DNA from 4 places in the Brenneria izadpanahii genome. Region 1 is predicted to be linked to each of the others. Evidence: predicted binding sites of a transcription regulator. Region 1 holds the regulator's gene; each other region holds the start of a gene.

Evidence for each region. The regulator PurR, encoded in region 1, represses purine synthesis genes. The targets are predictions, from matches to a motif close to CANGCAAACGTTTGCNTG.
Region 2: gcvT (glycine cleavage system aminomethyltransferase GcvT) is a predicted target of PurR. The motif match lies at 2,407-2,424, and genes of this name have one in related genera.
Region 3: purT (formate-dependent phosphoribosylglycinamide formyltransferase) is a predicted target of PurR. The motif match lies at 2,284-2,301, and genes of this name have one in related genera.
Region 4: HC231_RS19710 (NCS2 family permease) is a predicted target of PurR. The motif match lies at 2,519-2,536, and genes of this name have one in related genera.

Annotation. Positions count from the first base shown of each region.
Region 1 is NZ_CP050854.1:2,697,136-2,702,464, reverse strand. Features, by position in the region: gene HC231_RS12160 (riboflavin synthase subunit alpha) at 1-175, shown strand, start outside; partial or broken gene cfa (cyclopropane fatty acyl phospholipid synthase) at 231-1,390, opposite strand; gene purR (HTH-type transcriptional repressor PurR) at 1,737-2,768, opposite strand; gene cydH (cytochrome bd-I oxidase subunit CydH) at 3,144-3,233, shown strand; gene HC231_RS12140 (C40 family peptidase) at 3,312-4,151, opposite strand; gene grxD (Grx4 family monothiol glutaredoxin) at 4,495-4,845, shown strand; gene rnt (ribonuclease T) at 4,929-5,329, opposite strand, start outside.
Region 2 is NZ_CP050854.1:4,484,556-4,489,884, reverse strand. Features, by position in the region: gene alsS (acetolactate synthase AlsS) at 1-273, shown strand, start outside; gene HC231_RS19980 (alpha/beta hydrolase) at 594-2,060, shown strand; gene gcvT (glycine cleavage system aminomethyltransferase GcvT) at 2,471-3,571, shown strand; gene gcvH (glycine cleavage system protein GcvH) at 3,673-4,065, shown strand; gene gcvP (aminomethyl-transferring glycine dehydrogenase) at 4,179-5,329, shown strand, end outside.
Region 3 is NZ_CP050854.1:2,161,479-2,166,807, reverse strand. Features, by position in the region: gene HC231_RS09665 (S9 family peptidase) at 104-2,140, opposite strand; gene purT (formate-dependent phosphoribosylglycinamide formyltransferase) at 2,344-3,522, shown strand; gene HC231_RS09655 (bifunctional 4-hydroxy-2-oxoglutarate aldolase/2-dehydro-3-deoxy-phosphogluconate aldolase) at 3,601-4,242, opposite strand; gene zwf (glucose-6-phosphate dehydrogenase) at 4,402-5,329, opposite strand, start outside.
Region 4 is NZ_CP050854.1:4,427,671-4,432,999, forward strand. Features, by position in the region: gene HC231_RS19705 (Na+/H+ antiporter) at 1-677, opposite strand, end outside; gene HC231_RS19710 (NCS2 family permease) at 1,035-2,402, opposite strand; gene lpxP (kdo(2)-lipid IV(A) palmitoleoyltransferase) at 3,152-4,081, opposite strand; gene cspA (RNA chaperone/antiterminator CspA) at 4,463-4,681, opposite strand; gene HC231_RS19725 (hypothetical protein) at 5,252-5,329, shown strand, end outside.

The DNA.
Region 1 (5,329 bases):
CAGCCGCTTCTGCGTGCATTTGATTCCCGAGACGTTAAATCGTACCACGCTGGGGCTGAAGAAGCTGGGACAGCGGGTGAATATCGAAATCGATCCACAGACTCAGGCCGTGGTGGATACGGTAGAGCGGGTGTTGGCCAGCCAGCAGGTTAAAGGTTCGGACAGCGAAGAATAGCCGGTTAAAAAAACGCCCGGGAATAATTTCCGGGCGGTTTGATATCTAAAAAAGATTAGCGCGGAACGCGCAATCCCCCCTCGATACCCTCTTTACTGAATAGGACTTGCCATAGCTGAATATTCCGGGCTCGGAACGCGCCCGCGCAGGCGTTAAGGTAGTAGCTGAACATACGGCGAAAACGCGCGGAGTAGCGGTCGGAAAGTTCAGGCCAATGCTGCTGAAAACGTTCGTACCATGCCATCAAGGTGCGATCGTAATCGGCGCCGAAATTATGCCAGTCTTCCATCACCATATAGGGTTCGCTGGCTTGCGCGATATGCTGGACGGAAGGGACGCAACCGTTAGGGAAAATGTATTTATTGATCCAGGGATCGACCTCGGAGTCGGTTTTCTGCGCGCCGATAGTATGCAGCAGAAATAATCCGTCCGGCTTAAGGTTCTTATTTACGATCCGGAAATAGGCATCGTAATTTTTGGGCCCACATGTTCAAACATCCCGACGGACACGACCCGATCAAATTGTAAATCCAGATCGCGGTAGTCCTGCAATAAAATGGTGACATCCAGATCTTTGCAACGCTGTTGCGCTAACTTTTGCTGCTCTTTGGAAATGGTGACGCCGCTGACGGATACGCCATAACGACGAGCGGCATATTCAGCCAGTCCGCCCCAGCCGCAGCCGATATCCAGCAGCTTCATTCCGGGTTTCAGTTGCAGCTTCTCGCAGATCATCTGAAGTTTGTCTTCTTGCGCCTGCTCCAGCGTGGTTGCCTGTTTCCAGTAGCCGCAAGAGTATTGCATGTAAGGATCCAGCATCAGCGAAAATAGGTCGTTGCCGAGATCATAGTGCTCTTTACCGACAATCCATGCGCGTTTTTTGGATTGCAGATTAATCAGCCTTGCGGCGACAACGCGCAGAATGTCTTTCAAGTGGTGGGGAACTTTTTTATCCAGACCGGCGCGCAGTATGCGATGAAAAAACATATCCAGCTTTTCGCATTCCCACCAACCATCCATGTAGCTTTCACCTAATCCCAATGAGCCTTCACGCAATACACGTTTAAAAAAATCAGGATTTTTAACCTTTATATCAAAAGGGCGCGAACCGTTGATTTTGACGTCGGCCATGTCCAGCATTTCACGGACAATTTGAAACCAGGAGCTGTCATGTCGCGCCTGGTCTTCTACATCCTCTACACATGATGAACTCATAATTTCTCCCTACCTTGCTGCTTACGGTGAAAACTGCAAGGAAAGCATAGACAATTTTTTACCCATTAACGGCATCGGTGGGTATAACCCATCGTCTACCCTCTGAATGACAAAGAGGAAAATGAAGAGAAAAAAGCCGGTACGTAAACACGTAGGGGCACTCATCCTTAATATAAATACGCATATTCCGTATGCGTTTAACACTAAAGGATAGTTATAAATATGGTTGTTGTCGCTAAAGCCGCTAATTAGTTTATGACTGCTTCAGCCAGGGTACAAGTATAAATTGGCTGAAGCAGCGGCGGGACGCGTTGTTCCGGGCGGGATATAAAAGTGCGGGCGTAACTCAGGAATAACGCCGGTAATCGCGAAATGGACCGTCGGCAACGGAGCGGCGCTCGATTAGCGCCGGATGCACCTCGATGACCTGCGCATCTTCACGCTTACTGGTGATACGGTCCAGCAGCATCGCAAGAGCCGATTGCCCCAGCCGTTCTTTGGGCTGGTGAATCGTGGTCAGCGCAGGGGTGAAGAAGCGGGAATGGCGGACATTGTCATAACCAATTACCGATATGTCTTGAGGAACGCGAAGTCCCAGTTCATCCGCCGCGCAAATCGCGCCCATAGCCATAATATCCCCTCCGCAAAAAACCGCCGTGGGGCGATGTTTCTGCGCCAGAATTTGGTGCATCGCTTTATAGCCGGACTCAGGCTCAAAATCGCCCTGAACGATCCATTCGTCATGAATCTGAATATCGGCATCGCCCAGCGCTTTTAAAAAACCACGATGGCGGCCGCTGCCGGTGTTTCGCTCCAGGATGCCATGAATGGCGCCGATATCCCGGTGACCGCGCTCGATAAGATAACGACCCGCCATATAACCGCCTTCAAAGGCGTTATCAATGATGGTATCGGTAAAATCGCTGTGCGCCTGGCCCCAATCCATCACCACCATCGGAATGCTGCGATAGTCTTCCAGCATGGCGAGCAATTGGGGGGGATATTCCGCGCACATCACCAGCAGCCCGTCGACGCGCTTTTGCGCCAGCATGGAAAGGTAGGCGCGCTGTTTATCAATATCGTTATGCGAATTACACAAAATCAACGTGTAGCCTTTGGCATAGCAGCTGTTTTCAACGGCCTCGATGATTTCAGCAAAGTAGGGCGCTTCACTGGATGTCGCCAATAGCCCGATGGATTTGGTGTGATTGACTTTAAGGCTACGGGCGACGGCACTGGGTGAATAGTGTAGCTCTTTAATGGCGGCCCTTACGGCGGCCTTGGTTTCTTCGGCGACGAAACGTGTTTTGTTAATCACGTGCGATACGGTTGTGGTCGAAACGCCAGCACGTTTTGCCACATCTTTGATCGTTGCCATGTAAAAATGACTCCTAACCGACTCATTGCAGTCGTAAGTATATTGTTAATCGTTTGCCTACGTTTAAAGTTCTCTTTCTATATAAAAAGACAGAATTTCAGAAGGAGAATGCCGAATGTTGTACCTGAAGGGGCAAGGCTGACTTTTTCGACCAATACGCGGCGTGCCATCAAACAGCGGATTTTGTCCGATTTAGCACGAAAGTGGAAGCGGTAATTTATACTATTAGTGATATGCAGGTATGAGTTTTTTCCGTCGGACTGTGCAAGAATTGCTACAGTTATACAGTATGTTGTTTTAGCCCAACGTTGGCTTGGGATTACAAAGATGGTCGATGCTGTCTTCTGATAACTTGTATGCACAAAGGAAACGCCTATGGATACTGACCTGAAGTTGTCGCTGTTCGCCACCGTCGGCGCGTTGGTAATGATTATTATATTTAGCTTTGTGGCTGTGATGAATTAATTGATGGCGAGCCGTATGGCCGTTAACGTCATTATCCGTTCGGGCGCGTTCAATCGCGCCCGAACTTCTATATGGCTTTCAGCGAATAGTCTGCGGGGTGACGACGCGCCGCGCGCCGACATAATGATCCTGCCAGTAATCTTCACTCAATTTGCTGATGCGGATATCAGAGCCTGTACGCGGCGATTGAATAAACTTTCCATCTCCCAGATAAACGCCCACGTGGTCGGCCGCGCCACGGTTGTTGATGCGGAAGAAAACTAAATCGCCGCTTTCCAACTCGCTTTTTTTAATCGGCGCGGCGTCGCGCAAGTGATACATTTCATTCGCGGTGCGGGGGATGGGGATTTTTACAATATCCTTATAGGCGTAATAAACCAAACCGCTGCAGTCGAATCCGGTAAAGGGCGATGAGCCTCCCCAATGATAGGGTTTGCCCACTTGGCCCATCAGTTTATTCATCGCCGTCAATTTAGCATGCTGATAGCGTTTTTTATGGGCTTCGCTCAGCGTTAAGCCTTTTTCTGCCTCGCCTTTCAACGCGCTTTTTTTGGTCCGCGCGGAAGCCAGCCTGGATTCGTTTCCCGCATGCGTTTTTTTGAGATTGCGTTTAACTAATGCCGGGGTACTGCTTTTGGTTCTCGATAGCGCCGGTTCCGGTTTACGTTTCACGAGGCGAGGGGTTTTAACTTTAGCTGCGGAGTCGGTTTTGCTGGCGGCGGGTTCTTTGTTTTTTACCGGCGCCGGCGATTTTTGAGGCGTTTTCTTCGTCGGCTTGGTTTTTTTATGATCCCCGTCGGGTACGCTGTTCACACTGGCTTTTCGCGGCGGCAAATTCGGCGTATGAGGCGCCGCCTGTGCCAGATTCAGGAATAGGTTACTGAAAAACACTATAAAAATGGTAGTAAATAAACGCATGATAGCCGCGATCGATTATCGTCATTAAATCACTAAGTGCGCACAGTATTCCCGAAAACGGCATTATAAAAAAGTGGGATTAGGCGCTTTATTCACACAGAATAGTGAAAAAAAGTTAATGGCGATTTTTTCGATGGTTTTACCAGCAATTTTTGTTGTGAGTTTCATCACATGTAATCTATGGTAGGGTAAAGAGATAGCCACACAAAAAATGGCGTTTTTTTGTGGGCGTCGCCCTCGTTACAATGTGGTTGAGTAGATAGCGCTGTAGCGGCGCATCTGATGATACTCATGGTTAATGAACGTGACGTTAGCCATCCTATAGGTTTGAGGAAGCAAGAGAATGACGACAACGACAATTGAAAAAATTCAGCGCCAGATCGCTGAAAACCCGATCCTGCTGTATATGAAAGGTTCCCCTAAATTGCCCAGCTGCGGTTTTTCCGCGCAGGCGGTACAGGCGTTGTCTGCTTGTGGCGAACGTTTTGCCTATGTCGATATCCTGCAGAACCCGGACATTCGCGCCGAGTTGCCCAAGTATGCCAACTGGCCGACATTCCCCCAGTTGTGGGTCGACGGCGAGTTGGTCGGCGGCTGCGACATCGTTATTGAAATGTATCAACGCGGCGAATTGCAGCAGTTGATTAAAGAAACGGCGGAAAAATATAAATCCCAGCAGGAAGGGCAGCAATAAGCCCGGCGGAATGCGATGCGGATAACCGTTTGAGCGAAATGAAAAGAGGGTGGCATAGGCCGCCCTCTCTCTTTTCACGCGCTCTAACCTGCGGCGGATGTTTTTTCTGATTGATTTTCATCAAGCGCGATAGGCCATCCGCCCATCCGTTTCCAACGGTTAACCAGTTCGCAAAACAGCAGCGCGGTCTGCCTGGTATCATAAAGCGCCGAATGCGCCTGGCTGGAGTCAAAATCGATACCCGCGGTAATACAGGCTTTAGCCAGAACGGTCTGACCCAACACCAGCCCGCTTAACGCAGCGGTATCGAAAGTAGCGAAGGGGTGGAACGGGTTGCGTTTTAAACTGCAACGTTCGGCCGCCGCCATCATAAAGCTATGATCGAAGGTGGCGTTATGCGCCACGATAATGGCGCGGTTGCAGCCCTGTTCTTTTAATCCCTTGCGCACTACTTTAAAGATCTCATGCAGCGCTTCGTATTCGC
Region 2 (5,329 bases), 1.8 Mb from region 1:
ATTATCTGGGTGGATAATGCCTATAACATGGTTGAGATTCAGGAGCAGAAAAAGTATCACCGCGCTTCCGGCGTTAAATTTGGTCCGATCGATTTTAAAGTGTATGCGGAAGCGTTCGGAGCCAAGGGGTTTGCGGTCGAATCGGAAGATGAATTAGTCAGCAAATTACGGCAGGCCATGGATACGCAGGGGCCGGCGGTCATCGCCATCCCGGTGGACTATTCGGACAATCAGCGTTTGATGGAGGATTTGAATATCAGTCAGCTGATATAAAACGAGCCGCTTTTCAGACCGTTGACAAAGCAGACTTGGTAATACCGAACCCCAATCCGTCGCTCCTGCGCAGGCGTGAATCTTCCTGATATCAATCCGCTGCCTGAAAGTAGATCCCCGCCTGCGCGGGGATGACGAGGAGGATCGGCGGCGATAACCGCTTTTGTCCGGCGTTGACGAAAGCGGTTATCGTCTATCTAGCGGTGTTTTCCGCGCTACCGTATACGTTGCCGGGCTGGTACGCTGAATGTTGCATAAAGGTTTACTATAAACCGAAGTGAAAACAGCCAGTAAAACGGTAAATCGGAAGGAATATCACCATGCTGATGAGGTCTGCCAAACGGATGATTAAACGCTGCGTCATTATTTGTATCGTGGCGGCGGCGACATTGCTGGTTATTCGGATTTATGACACCCAACGCGGCCCGGCCCTGGCGCCCTGGCATACGTTTGTGCCGGATGAACTTTCGGCGGACGAGCTCGATCGCGCCGACTGGCCGGCCTATCTGCGCGCCGAAGAGACGATTTTCCAGCAGGTCAATCAGCATGTGACTCAGGAGCTGGATGATGACGAACAGCGCCCCATCAACCGTTATTTTTCCGGCAGCCCGGTGTATCCGGGGAAGTTTCAGCATGACTGGAATCGTTCTTATGAACTGATGCCGGAAGGCGCGCCAAAAGGCGCGGTGGTGCTGCTGCATGGACTAACGGATTCCCCTTACAGCCTGCGGCATATCGCCGAACGTTATCGCCAGCGCGGTTTTGTCGTGGTCGGCATTCGCCTGCCGGCGCACGGTACGGTGCCCGGCGCTTTGACCGATACTCACTGGCGGGATTGGCTGGCGGCCACCCGTCTGGCGGTACGCGAGGCGGAGCATCAATTGGCGCAGGTTTCAGGCCAGGCATTGCCGCTGCACATGGTGGGCTTTTCCAACGGCGGCGCGCTGGTGCTGAAGTATGCGCTGGATGCGCTGGATGACCCCACGCTGGCGCGGCCGGAGCAGCTGATCCTGATTTCTCCGATGATCGGCGTTACCAGCTATGCCCGCTTTGCCGGGCTGGCGGGGCTGCCGGCGGTATTTCCGGCGTTTGCCAAATCGGCCTGGCTGGGAATTTTGCCGGAGTTTAATCCGTTCAAATATAACTCGTTTCCGGTCAACGGGGCGCGCCAGTCCTGGCTATTAACCCATGAACTGCAGAGGCAGCTTACCCGTAAGGCGCAGCATCGCGCTTTGGCGCAACTGCCGCCGGTACTGACTTTTCAGTCCGTGATGGATTTCACCGTGAGCACTCAGGCGGTAATTTCGGCGTTTTATGACCTTTTACCGGCGAACGGCAGCCAACTGGTGCTGTTTGACGTGAATCGCACCATCAACTTCGGGCCGTTGCTGCGTGGTTCGGCGGATCGCGCCGTCAGCCAGCTTTTACCGCCGGCGCCGCGTCATTATGACACCACGGTCATTACCAATGCGGCGCCGGACAGTGCGCATGCCGTCGCTTTTGACGTAAAGGCGGGGGAGAGGCAAAGCCGCTCCCGCGATTTGCAGATTGATTATCCGCCCGACGTTTACTCGCTGTCGCACGTCGCCTTGCCCTTTCCGGATAGCGATTCCCTGTATGGCCGTTTTTCGCAGAATCCCCGCGAATTCGGCCTGCCGCTGGGCATGATCGCGGCGCGGGGCGAACGTTCGGTGCTGGTCGTGGATCTGGATACTTTACTGCGGCTCTCCTCCAATCCGTTTTTTCCCTATTTGATACAGCGTATCGAGGGAAAGATCCCGCAATAGTCGGCGTTATTTCATCGTCAATAATTTTGTCAATCACTCAGCCAATCCCCGGCGGTTGGCGGGGGATTGGTTGAAATAATCTAATTTTGGTGCATTTTTCGCATTACTTTAACTAATGATTGTGGTGTGTTTTATGCGCTATTAACTACTAACCAATCCAGTTTTCATGTCAATAATTTTATCATTAATCTCAATTTCATTATTTTTATACTGATAATTTTTTATTTTTTGGAGTTTATATCTATTTATGGCGGTTTGGCCGCTTAGGGGGCGGAACCTTTTCCATATAGATTATCTTATGGCTAAGGGGATAGTTTAACCGGCGTTTCAGTGGTAAGTTCATTAACAAGATATCGTTTGCGTGATGGCCGTAATCCGCCCGAACGCAGTGCTCCGAACAGAGGGAAAAGATGGCTAAGCAGACTCCGTTGTATCAACAGCACCTGGCAGACGGTGCCAAAATGGTTGATTTTCACGGCTGGATGATGCCGCTGCATTACGGCTCACAGCTTGATGAGCATCACATCGTACGTCGTGATGCCGGTATGTTTGATGTGTCTCATATGACCATCGTGGACTTGCACGGCGCCAGAACCCGCGAATTTCTGCGCTATCTGCTGGCGAACGATGTCGCCAAACTCACTCAGCCCGGCAAGGCGCTTTATACCGGCATGTTGAACGCGTCCGGCGGCGTTATCGACGATCTGATCGTTTACTTCATTACGGAAGACTATTTCCGTCTGGTGGTGAATTCGGCGACCCGTGAAAAAGATTTAGCCTGGATCGTCCAGCACGCCGAGCCTTTTATGGTGGATGTCCGCGAGCGTGACGATCTGGCGTTAGTCGCCGTTCAGGGGCCGCGGGCGCAGGAAAAGGCGCAGAGTCTGCTCAATGATTCCCAGCGTGAAAAGATCGCCGGTATGAAGCCGTTTTTCGGCGTTCAGGCCGACGATCTTTTCATCGCCACGACGGGTTACACTGGTGAAGCCGGTTATGAAATCGCGCTGCCGAAGGAGAAGGTTGTTGCGCTATGGCAGCAGCTTCTGTCGGCCGGGGTCAAGCCATGCGGATTGGGCGCGCGCGATACGCTGCGTCTGGAAGCCGGGATGAACCTTTATGGCCAGGATATGGATGAAGGCATTTCGCCGCTGGCCGCCAACATGGGCTGGACGATTGCCTGGCAGCCGGAAGATCGCCAGTTTATCGGCCGTGAAGCGCTGGAGCGTCAGAGGGAAAAGGGAACTGAGCAGCTAGTCGGATTGGTGATGACGGAAAAAGGCGTATTGCGTAATGATTTGCCAGTGCGCTTTACTGATAGTGAAGGGGTGATGCGGGAAGGCGTGATTACCAGCGGATCCTTTTCACCCACGCTTGGCGTGAGCATTGCGCTGGCGCGCGTCCCGGCCGGCATTGGCGAACAGGCGATTGTTCAAATCCGCAATCGCGAACTCCCGGTGCATGTCACCAAGCCTGGCTTTGTCCGTGCCGGAAAAGCTATTGTTCAATATTAACGCTATCCGGATTTCAACCGCGGCCAGCCGTGCCGCGGCTTGTAAATTCAAGGGTATGCGGTTCAGTTTTAACCGTTTTGTGAAGGAAGGAGAGGGTGGCAATGAGCGATGTACCAGCAGAATTAAAATATACCGCTTCGCACGAGTGGGTGCTGTCTGAAGGTGAGGGCGTCTATCTCGTCGGTATTACCGAACACGCGCAGGAATTATTGGGCGATATGGTGTTTATCGATTTGCCGGAAGTCGGCACTATCGTTTCCGCCGGCGATGACTGCGCCGTGGCCGAATCGGTCAAGGCGGCGTCCGATATTTATGCGCCCATCAGCGGCGAGATCATCGAAGTCAACGAAGAGTTGGAAAACTCGCCGGAATTGGTTAACAGCGCGCCCTATAGCGATGGCTGGCTGTTCCGTATCAGATCGTCCGACGAGTCCGACTTAAACGAACTGCTTGATGCCGAGGGATATCAGGCCGCTCTGGAAGAAGACGAATAAATCGTGACTGCGCCCCGGACTCCGTTGAGCCGGGGCGTTTTATTTTGTTCCCTCGCTCTGGGTTATCCCGCCGGGTGTGACGCAGAGAATGTTTGATGCAGGAAATTTTCGTAATGACCCAGACTCTCAGTCAACTTGAACATAACAGCGCTTTCGTGGAACGTCATATTGGTTCTTCCGCCGGGCAGCAACAGCAGATGCTGGCCGCGGTCGGCGCGGATTCGCTCGATGCGTTAATCCGGCAGATCGTGCCCGCCGATATCCAGTTACCCAGCCCGCCCGCGGTCGGCGATGCGGCGACGGAACATCAGGCGCTGGCCGAGCTGAAAGCGATCGCCGGCCAGAATCAGCGTTATAAAAGCTATATCGGCATGGGGTATAGCGCCGTGCTGATGCCGCCGGTGATTTTACGCAACGTGCTGGAAAATCCGGGATGGTACACGGCCTATACGCCTTATCAGCCGGAAGTTTCCCAAGGGCGTTTGGAAGCGTTGCTGAATTTTCAACAAGTGACTCAGGATCTGACTGGGCTGGAGCTGGCTTCGGCTTCCCTGCTGGACGAAGCGACGGCGGCGGCGGAAGCGATGGCGATGGCGAAGCGCATCAGCAAACTCAAACAGGCCAACCGTTTCTTCGTTGCCGATGACGTTCATCCGCAAACGCTGGATGTGGTGCGCACGCGCGCCGAAACCTTCGGTTTTGAAGTAGTGGTCGGTAGAGCGGAGCAGGCGCTGACGGACGACGGCGTGTTCGGCGTGTTGTTGCAACAGACCGGTACGACCGGCGAGTTGCATGATTATGGCGCCCTGATGGCGGAGCTGAAAAAACGTAAGGTGGTCAGCTGCGTTAGCGCCGATATCATGGCGCTGGTGCTGTTGACCGCGCCCGGTAAGCAGGGGGCGGATATCGTCTTTGGGTCCGCTCAACGTTTTGGCGTGCCGATGGGATACGGCGGTCCGCACGCGGCGTTTTTCGCCTGCCGCGATGAATACAAACGCGCCATGCCGGGGCGGATTATCGGCGTTTCCGTTGATGCCGCAGGCAACACCGCGTTACGCATGGCGATGCAAACCCGCGAACAGCACATCCGCCGTGAAAAAGCGAACTCGAACATTTGTACGTCACAGGTGCTGCTGGCCAATATCGCCGGCATGTATGCGGTTTTTCATGGCCCCGAAGGGTTGCGGCGTATTGCCGGACGTATCCATCGTCTGACGGATATTTTGGCGCTCGGACTACGCCAGAGCGGGCTGAAATTGCGCCA
Region 3 (5,329 bases), 540 kb from region 1:
CGGAAAAAAAGGCCAAGAAGGCGCAACCACAGGCGGATACTATTAAGTAAAGTCAACAATGCTGATCGGTAAACCCGCTATCAGCGGGTTTACTCTCATCGGTTCAGTCAGTTTCAAGCACCATCAGTAAGAACGCATACTCCAGCGCAATATCCTCGTAATGTTTAAAACGCCCTGACTTCCCGCCATGCCCGGCATCCATATCGGTATACAACAGCAAAAGATGTTGATCTGTTTTCATCTCACGCAGTTTCGCTACCCACTTTGCCGGTTCCCAATACTGAACCTGCGAATCATGTAATCCGGTGGTAACCAGCATATGCGGATAATCCTGGGCCGTTACTCCATCGTACGGGCTATATTGCTTGATATAGTTATAGTAGGTGAGATCGTTAGGATCGCCCCACTCATCATATTCACCGGTGGTTAAGGGAATAGATTCATCCAGCATCGTGGTCAGAACATCGACAAACGGAACCTGGGCGATAACGCCTTTAAACAAATCAGGCGCGAAATTCGCTACCGCCCCCATCAATAGCCCGCCGGCACTGCCGCCCATGGCAAACATTTTTTGCCGATCGCCATAGCCTTTTTCCGCCAGCGCCTGTGAAACATCAATGAAATCGGTAAATGTATGCATCTTGTTCAACAAGCGTCCGTCGTCATACCACTGTTGTCCCAGCTCTCCGCCGCCGCGAATATGGGTCAGCGCGAAGACAAAACCTCTATCCAACAGGCTTAATCGGCTAACGCTAAAATCCGGCTCCATACTGCTGCCATACGCGCCATAGCCATATACCAAGATGGGATTTTGGCCCGGCTTGAAATGTTCGCGGTGGTACACCAACGAAACCGGAACGTCAACGCCGTCCCGAGCGGTAATCCACAAACGTTCACTACAATAATTATCCGTAGTGAAGTGCTTTACTTCAGCCTGTTTGAGCAATTGCTGCTGACCGGTATCCATGTTCAGTTCATAAAGTGAACTTGGCGTAGTCATGGAGGCATAGCCATAACGCAACAAAGCGGTTTCCGGCGTCGGATTATAGGATAGCCAGGTGACATAGCTGGCGTCATTGAACGTAATATTTTTCTCTTCCTGGGTTTGCCAGTGAATTTGCCGCAGGCAGGTTAACCCCTTCTCTCTTTCTTCCACCACCAGCCAGTCACGAAACAGCTCAAAGCTTTCAAGAACGCGATGTTCCCGCGGCGCGATCAGCGTTTCCAGTCTCTCTTCCCCAATATCATTGGTGCGGTACAGACCGAAGTTTTTCCCCTCCCGGTTGGAACGCAGATAAAAGACGCCCCGATAATGGTCTACCCAATATTCATGATCCTTACGCCGGTCGATAAACACCTGCGGCGCCGCATCATTAGCCGCCGCATCGATCAGCAAAACTTCCGTGCTGGTGGTACTACTGAGGTAAATGGTGATGTAGCGTTCCGACGTTGTCTTGCTCAGACTGACGTAATAGGTGTCATCTTGCTCTTCATAGACCAGTTCATCGCACGCCGGATCGCTTCCCAACCGGTGGCGATAAACCTGATACGGCAACAAGGTTTGCGGATGTTTGCGGACATAATAGAGCGTGCTGGAATCCGCCGACCATTCAGCCCCGGAAGACACCTTCTCGATGACGTCCGGCAGCCACTCGCCGCGGCTAAGATCGCGAAACCGAATGTCGTATTGCCGCCGGGACAGGAAATCTTCCGATATCACCAACACCTGATTATCAGGACTGACTTCCAACACGCCCAGACTATAAAACTCATGATTTTCCGCCCGCTGGTTTCCATCCAGCAATGTCTCCCATTCATCCGTTACATTTTCGGGCTGGCGTCGGTAGATAGGATATTCCTTACCCGGCTCATAGCGACTCTGATAGCGGTAACCGTTTCTAACGTAGGGAACCGACATATCCTCCGAGGGTATCCGGGCGACCATTTCTTCATACAGCGACTGTTTCAGGCCGTCGTAGGAGGCCATTATCGCACTGCTGTAGCTATTCTCCTGCTGCAAATAATCCAATACCTCAGGATCGGCCCGCTCGTCGTCGCGCAGCCAATAGTAATTATCGATACGGGTATCATTGTGGATAGTCAACGGATAGGGTCTTTTTGCTGCTTTCGGTGCTGTCATGGTGCTCCTTCTGTTCTGGAATAAAGCCCTTGGATCAGGAATAAAACCGTGCTGAGATCAAGAGTGGCACGATTACCCGGCGATGCCAAGCGAGGAGAATCCCCGTCGCTCCGCATCCGCCCCCTGACGTCGCCTCAGATGCGAACGCAAACGTTTTCGTTTATACTGCGCCCATTTTTCACAACCAGATCAGGTATCACATGATGTTAACGATTGGAACTGCCCTGCGTACTGATGCCACTCGCGTGATGTTGCTGGGCTCCGGCGAGTTGGGCAAAGAAGTGGCGATCGAATGCCAGCGCTTAGGCCTTGAGGTTATCGCGGTCGATCGCTATGCCGACGCGCCGGCCATGCAGGTTGCTCATCGAAGCCACGTCATTAACATGTTGGACGGCGAAGCGTTAAAAGCATTGGTTGAAGCCGAACGCCCCGATTATATCGTGCCGGAAATCGAAGCGCTCGCTACCGATATGTTGGTAAAGCTTGAACAACAAGGACATCACGTCGTGCCCTGCGCGCAGGCTACGCTTCTGACTATGAATCGGGAAGGCATTCGCCGCCTGGCCGCCGAAACGCTGGGCGTTCCTACCTCAAGTTACCGTTTTGCCGACAGCGAAACGCGCTTTCGGCAGGCCGTAGCGGAAATCGGTTATCCCTGCATCGTTAAACCGGTGATGAGTTCATCGGGTAAAGGACAAAGCCTGATCCGTGAACCTCGGCAATTAGACCAAGCCTGGCAATACGCCCAGCAGGGAGGTCGTGCCGGCGGCGGTCGCGTTATTGTCGAAGGGCTGGTCAATTTCGATTTTGAAATTACCCTGCTGACGATCCATGCGGTGGATGGCATTCACTTTTGCGAACCGATCGGCCACCGCCAGGAGGACGGCGACTATCGCGAATCCTGGCAACCACAGCGAATGAGCGCGCTGGCGCAAGAACGGGCGCAAAAAATAGCCGGCGATGTGGTCAAGGCGCTGGGCGGTTACGGATTATTCGGCGTTGAGCTGTTTGTCTGCGGCGACGATGTCATTTTCAGCGAAGTTTCGCCGCGCCCGCATGATACCGGCATGGTAACGATGATTTCTCAGGATCTGTCGGAATTCGCACTCCATGTTCGCGCTTTTCTGGGATTGCCAATCGGCGCCATTCGCCAGTACGGCGCAGCCGCTTCGGCCGTGATTCTGCCGGAGTTGGAAAGCCGGAATGTACGCTATCAAGGACTGGAAAGCGCGCTGCATCCCTATACGCAGATCCGTCTGTTCGGTAAACCGGAAATTAACGGTAAACGCCGTATGGGCGTCGCGCTGGCAAGCGCATCAACCACCGATGAGGCCGTCATATTAGCAAAAAACAGCGCATCAGCCGTTAAGGTCAGCGGTTAACTTGCGCTGATAGTAAAAAGCCACCCATAAATCATGGGTGGCCTGAGAATAAAACGGTATAGATTTATAGATTAATGATTACGCTTTCGCCCCGGCAACGGCCTCACGCGCCAATTCGGTGATACGCGCGTAGTCGCCGCTTTCCAGCGCATCATTCGGCACCAGCCAGGAACCGCCGACACACAGTACGCTTTTCAGCGCCAGGTAATCACGGTAATTCTTCGGCGAAATTCCCCCGGTCGGACAGAAACGGATCTGCGCAAACGGTCCGGCAATCGCCTGCAACGCTTTCACGCCGCCATTGGCTTCCGCCGGGAAGAACTTGAACTCACGCAAGCCATAATCCATGCCCAGCATCAGTTCAGATACGGAGCTGATCCCCGGAATTAACGGAATGCTGCCTGCGGTTGCCGCTTTCAGCAAAGATTCGGTCAGCCCTGGGCTGATGGCGAATTGCGCGCCGGCTTCAGTCACGTCGGCCAATTGCTGGGGATTGGTTACCGTACCGGCGCCGACAATCGCTTCAGGAACTTCTTTAGCAATGGCGCGGATGGCGTCTATGGCGCAGTCGGTACGCAGCGTCAGTTCCAGAACGCGAACGCCTCCTGCGACCAGGGCTTTTGCCATCGGCACCGCGTGCTCCAGCTTGTTAACCACAATAACAGGAACGACCGGGCCCGCAGTCAAAATTTGTTCCGCGCTCGTTTTCCAGTTTTTCATCAAAAGTTATCTCCTGTCATGCCCGTGGGCATCATTAATGATATAGCGCGCCCCTGCCACAGGGGTCTGCATAAATTGCAGACGTCCGACCGCACCGTTAGCCATACATTAAAACTGTACTTACCGGATGAGTTATGACTTTCGTCAACAACTCAAATGCTACTCAAATTCATTCCAGGAACGTCCGTCGCGGGTGATCATCGCAACAGAGGCCACCGGCCCCCAGCTTCCCGCCTGATAAGGCTTCGGCGCATCGTTATCCATTGACCATGCGTCCATAATTGAATCAACCCACTTCCAGGCTTCTTCAACCTCGTCCCGACGCACGAACAACGCCTGAATTCCGCGCATGGTTTCCAACAGCAAACGTTCATAGGCATCGGCCAGGTGCTGTTGGTTAAACGTCTCGGAGAAACTCAAATCCAGCTTAACCGTTTGCAAACGGTGCTTATGCTCCAGCCCTGGGATTTTATTCAAGATCTGAATTTCAATCCCTTCATCCGGCTGCAGGCGAATGATCAGCTTGTTCTGCGGTAGCTGCTGATAAGAATCACGGAACAGATTCAACGCGGGGTTTTTAAAATAGACAACGACTTCGGAGCATTTCGTCGGCAGGCGTTTACCGGTGCGCAGATAAAACGGCACGCCGGACCAGCGCCAGTCATCAATATCAACCCGAATGGCGACGAAGGTTTCCGTATCGCTGGTCTTATTGGCGCCCTCTTCCTCCAGATAACCCGGCACCTTATTGCCCTGGACGAAACCGGAGGTGTACTGTCCGCGCACCGTGGTTTCATGCACGTTGTTGCGATCGATGCGGCGCAGCGATCGCAACACTTTCACCTTTTCATCACGAATACGATCGGTTGTCAGATCGGAAGGCGGCGACATGGCAATCATGGTCAGAATCTGCAACAGATGGTTTTGAATCATATCGCGCATCTGGCCCGCTTTATCAAAATAGCCCCAGCGCCCTTCGATTCCCACTTCTTCAGCCACCGTGATCTGTACGTGATCGATGGTTCTGTTATCCCAGTTAGCGGAAAACAGCGAGTTGGCGAAACGCAGCGCCAACAGGTTCAGCACC
Region 4 (5,329 bases), 1.7 Mb from region 1:
AGCAGTAAAACAATTTGGGTAGCGGCGTCATTGCCGCTCCAGCGGCTGATAATGCGCAATGACTTACTATAAAGCCAGGTAACCGCCACGCCGGCCAGCAACCCGCCCATCGCGACCTTTATAAACGCCAGCGTCGCGCCGGAAACGCTGAACACCATCGTTCCCATGGCGATGGCGACGGCAAATTTCAGCGACACCAGGCCGGAAGCATCGTTCATCAATGCTTCCCCCTGAAGGATGCCCATCAGTTTTTTCGGGATGCGATCTTCCCCCACGATGCCGGAAAGCGCGACGGCGTCCGTCGGGGAAAGCACCGCCGCCAGCGCGAAAGCGGCGATCAGCGGCATGCCCGGCACCATCCAATAGATGAAATAGCCGACGCCCACGACGGTAATCAACACCAGAACCAGCGCCAACCCGATAATTTCACGCCCGTAGTGCAGGAATTCGCGCGTCGGCGTTTTCCAACCGTCGGCGAACAGCAGCGGCGGAATGAACAGCACCATAAATAACTCGGGATTGAAATCAACGTGCAAACCGAACTGAGGCCAGGCAAGAATCGCACCAACGGCTATTTGCATCAACGGAAGCGGTATTTGAAAAGGTAGAATTCGTGTAACCACCCCTGATAAAGAAACTACCAGGGTCAAAATAAGAATAGTAAAAAAGATTTCCATGCTTTCCTTAGACTCACTCCTGCAGCATTAAAAATGGGTTAGGCACCCGTCAATCCCATGAAGTACTACATAATATTTAACGCATCTATTCTGTCATTAAAATGAATTTCTGAGCGGAAAAATTTATATTTTTCGTATTTTCACACACCAAACTTCAACTGATAACAAATGAAGCCGCGCAGAGAAACATAAAGTTCACCGCGCAGGGGGAAAAACCATTGCAATCAGAGAGTAAGACGCGGCGGCAAACGGCCGCCGCATTGGCGGGATACGGAAATTCGCAGTGATAAGCAAGACGGGAAAGATATAGCCGAGTTCGGGGGCGGCACGATCCCCCGAACTCAAATTCAAAACGGCTTAGAGCGCCCAACCGCCGGCGTAGAACACCACCAGAGCAAGGGCGATAAGAACGGTGCCGATATTCAGTTTCCGCCATTCGCCGGAGAAAATACGTCCCAACACCAGCGAACCAAAGCCCAGCATAATGCCGGTCACAATGTTACAGGTCAGCACGATAAACACCGCGCACACCAGACCCGACATCGCATCAACAAAGTCGTCGAAGTTCAGTTTGGTTACATTGCCCAACATCAGTAAACCGACATACATCAGCGCCGGCGCAGTCGCATATCCGGGAACCAGATAAGACAGCGGGGACAGGAACAGGATCAGCAGGAACAACACGCCGACGACCGTCGCGGTCAGACCGGTTTTACCGCCGGCTGCCGTACCAGCGGCGGATTCAATATAAACCGCCGCCGGAGATGTCCCAACCAGACTGGAAAGAATGCTGCTAACGGAGTCAGACGTCAGCGCTTTACCGCCATTGACGATTTGTCCGTCTTTATCCAGCAAGTTCGCCTGACCGGCAACCGCGCGAATAGTACCGGTCGCATCAAATACCGCCGTCATCACCAACGCCAGAACGCTGGGCAACACCACCGGCTGCAGCGCGCCCATAATATCCAGGCTGAAAATCAGTGAAGAACCATCCTCGCCGCTCAAGCTAGGCCAGGCGAACCAGCCCTGAAATTTCACATTCGGATCGAAGATTAAACCGATAATGGAAATGACGATGATCACCAATAAAATGCCGCCCGGAACACGGCGTTTTTCCAACCCGATGGTAGCGGCCAGCCCTATCAAGGCCATGATAACCGGGAAAGAGGTGAAGTTGCCCAAAGCGACAGGCAGACCGTCAATCGGATTTTTTATCACCAGGCCAATGCCGTTGGCGGCGATAATCAACAGGAACAAACCAATGCCGATACCGGTTCCGTGCGCCACCCCAAGCGGGAGATTGCGCAGGATCCAGGAGCGGATCCCGGTGGCGGAAATGATGGTGAACAGAACCCCCATCAGGAAAATCGCGCCCAGCGCAACCGGAATGCTAATCTGCTGCCCCAATACCAGACTGAATGCCGTAAAGGCGGTCAGAGATATCGCGCAGCCGATGGCCATCGGCAGATTGGCCCACAGCCCCATCAGCAATGAGCCGAATCCGGCGACCAGACAGGTTGCGACAAATACCGCGGCCGGAGGGAAACCGGCTTTACCCAACATGCCCGGTACAACGATAACCGAGTAAACCATAGCCAGAAACGTAGTTAACCCTGCCAACACTTCCTGGCGCACATTGCTGCCGCGCTGTGTTATTTTGAAAAATGCATCAAGCGCGCCATGCGGACGCGCCGCACCATCAGCCTGACGAGTAGTATTCGACATGGTGGTATCCCCTGAATGAAATGTCATTATTATTTAAGGTAAATCGTAGGTGGTTCACCCAGCCCTGCACTGGGTATGCATCCGTATAACCAATGCATCCAAACCTTGAGGCCCTGCACGCAAACGATTACTTCGTTCAATGCAAACCTCATAATTTTGCCAGGTTACTTTTTGTAAGCGAAAGATTATCCTGCTTCCCCGGCATCCATTTCAACTGCTAATCAAGACTATTTACCAATGCCTTACTTATGTCTTACCTATGCCCGGCCGACGTCACGGGGCGCTTGCCATTTACAACGGTCAAAAAGCTCAGCGGGAAGCCCCTGCGCGCCGCGCAAAACAACCAATCAAAATGCCGGTTTATTTTAAACAAACTAGAAATTCATATTTTTGTGATTAGTATCACAAAAAAGTTGACCAAGCGTATCAGCGCGAGTATTCTTCAAAACGTGAGATACATCACAGATACAATTTCACTGATGGGAGTTTGAAAAATGAAGCTGCTGAATAAAATCATCGCTATGTTTGAAAACATCAACCTGGGCTTTGGTACTTTCAATCATTGATTGCAAAGAAAGTGAGGGGAATAAAGATGAGAGTTGTCCGTATAATCAATAAATTATTAGAAGCGCTGGGCAAAACCTATCGTTGTGTTTAATCCCCGCGCTATCTTCCGTTAAACATAAAATGGCTGCCGACAGGCAGCCATTTTTGTTGATGAAAAAGAATTGATAACTCACGTCTCTTCGTCACACTCCGGCGTATAAAGAGACCTCACCAGCCGGACGGGTTTTAAAACGGCGATGCAGCCACAGATACTGCTCCGGCGCCCGCATGATCTCATTTTCTATCACTTTATTCATGTAGCTGGCGGCGGCATGTTCATCGTGATAGGGATAATCCTGTAGTTCGGGCTGAATCACCAGCTTGTACCCGGATGCATCCGGTTTACGGATTAAAACGATGGTGATCATGGATGGCTTCGCTAAGCGGCCGATAGTAAAGGTGCCATTGGTGGTCGCGGCGTTTTTCACGGCAAAAAACGGAGCGAAAACGCTGCCTTTCGGACCGTAATCCTGATCCGGGGCGAACCACACGGCCTCGCCGCCTTTCAGGGCATGAACCATACCTCGCAGATCTTTACGATCGATCATCGCCTTGTTCGAGCGGGAACGTCCCCACGTTTGCACCAGTTCCATCACCTTATTGTTGTGAGGACGATACATTGCCATCATCGGCTGGCACAGCCCCATCGCTCGCCCACCCAACTCCAGCGACATAAAGTGAATGCCGATGGCCATCACCCCGCGTTTTTTTGCGCAAGCCTGCTGCAAGTTTTCCAGCCCCGAGACATCAAACCAGTGGCGAACCCGGCGATCCGACCAAAACCAGGCCATACCGGTTTCCACCAGCGCCATCCCCAACGAAGAAAAATTATTGACGATCATCGTCTCCCGCTCTTCGGCGGAAATATCGGGAAAGCACAGTTCAAGATTACGCCGAGCGATAGCCACTCTGCGTTTTAGAAAAAATCGGGAAAAACGCCCTGCGCTGCCGCCGATTTTCATCAGCAACGGGTAAGGCAATTGAACCAGCAGGAACAGAATGCCTAGACTGAACCAGGTGAGCCAGTAACGCGGATGAAGTAATACTCTGGTGAATTTTTGTTTAATTTTCATCAAATTCGTCTTTAAGTGATCATAACGCGTACCGCATAAAGAATCGCATTCGCATTCGCCGCGCTACGACTACTGTGACACCACTTATTGTATATAGTTTCTACACTGTATGAAATTCAATCGAACCGTCTAAATTTCATGTTTGAAACCGATATGGGAAGGCTGGTTATGGAGGGGATCATATAGGAGTGAACGAGTCCAACCGGCCGGCGACGGCTTCGGGTTGCCATCATACTCGTTTCGGCGCAAGGTGAGGAGTAGTAACAATAGAAATAATTAAGCCCCTCAGAATATCTGCGGGGCTTATGCATAATCAGGTATTTTCGGCGATGATATTTGAGCAACGGCGCAAGCCGGTCAATTATCTTCGGTCAAAGACCTTTAGATTACGCTAACGTTCACTGCTGATGGGCCTTTCTGGCCGCTTTCAACACTGAACTCAACTTTCTGGCCTTCGTCCAGGCTTTTGTAATCGTTACCCTGGCCTTGAATGGCGGAGAAGTGAACGAATACATCTTTGCTGCCGTCGGTCGGGGTGATGAAACCAAAACCTTTGCCAGCGTCAAACCATTTTACCAATCCAGTCATTTTATTAGACATAGAAAATTTCCTTTATATATTTAGATAGCCACTATAGGGCGGAGTAGGGTCTGTTACAGTGATTACTTATGGGCACTTATAAAAAGGAAATTCGTCGGATAAGAGACTGGATGCATCGCTTGAACTAGGAACCGCTTAATTACAATGTCTTACATAAATAGGTCTGTATTCCAGGCCGATGACTCATTAACGCATGAACACATTTTTATAGCAAGCCTTTTATTTTCAAAAAACACAAATGGCGGATAATGCGTTAAGCGTTCTTTTTAAGCAGAAATCATTGATAAAGAGGAATAACAAGTAATTAAACTCAATAAAATTTGAGGCGCAGGATAAAACGCTGCCGTTTTGAACAATGCGAAGCGTTAGCCCATTACAGACGACGAACGGCAAAACCAACGCGCCCGCGACTTGAAAAATGACGGGGATATCATTCACTCATCCCGATGATAATTATCACTTTATATCCAAATAAATCTATTCATTCTCATTCTTTTGCATTGACATTATTTCCCATTGTTTACTGCAAAGATGATATGATGCCCTATGAAAAAAAGCCGGAGAGATATAATGAATATTCATAATTTAACCTGGTATCCGGCACAACGATCGCGTGTTGAGACAATTATTGGTCAGACGGTCGTATCG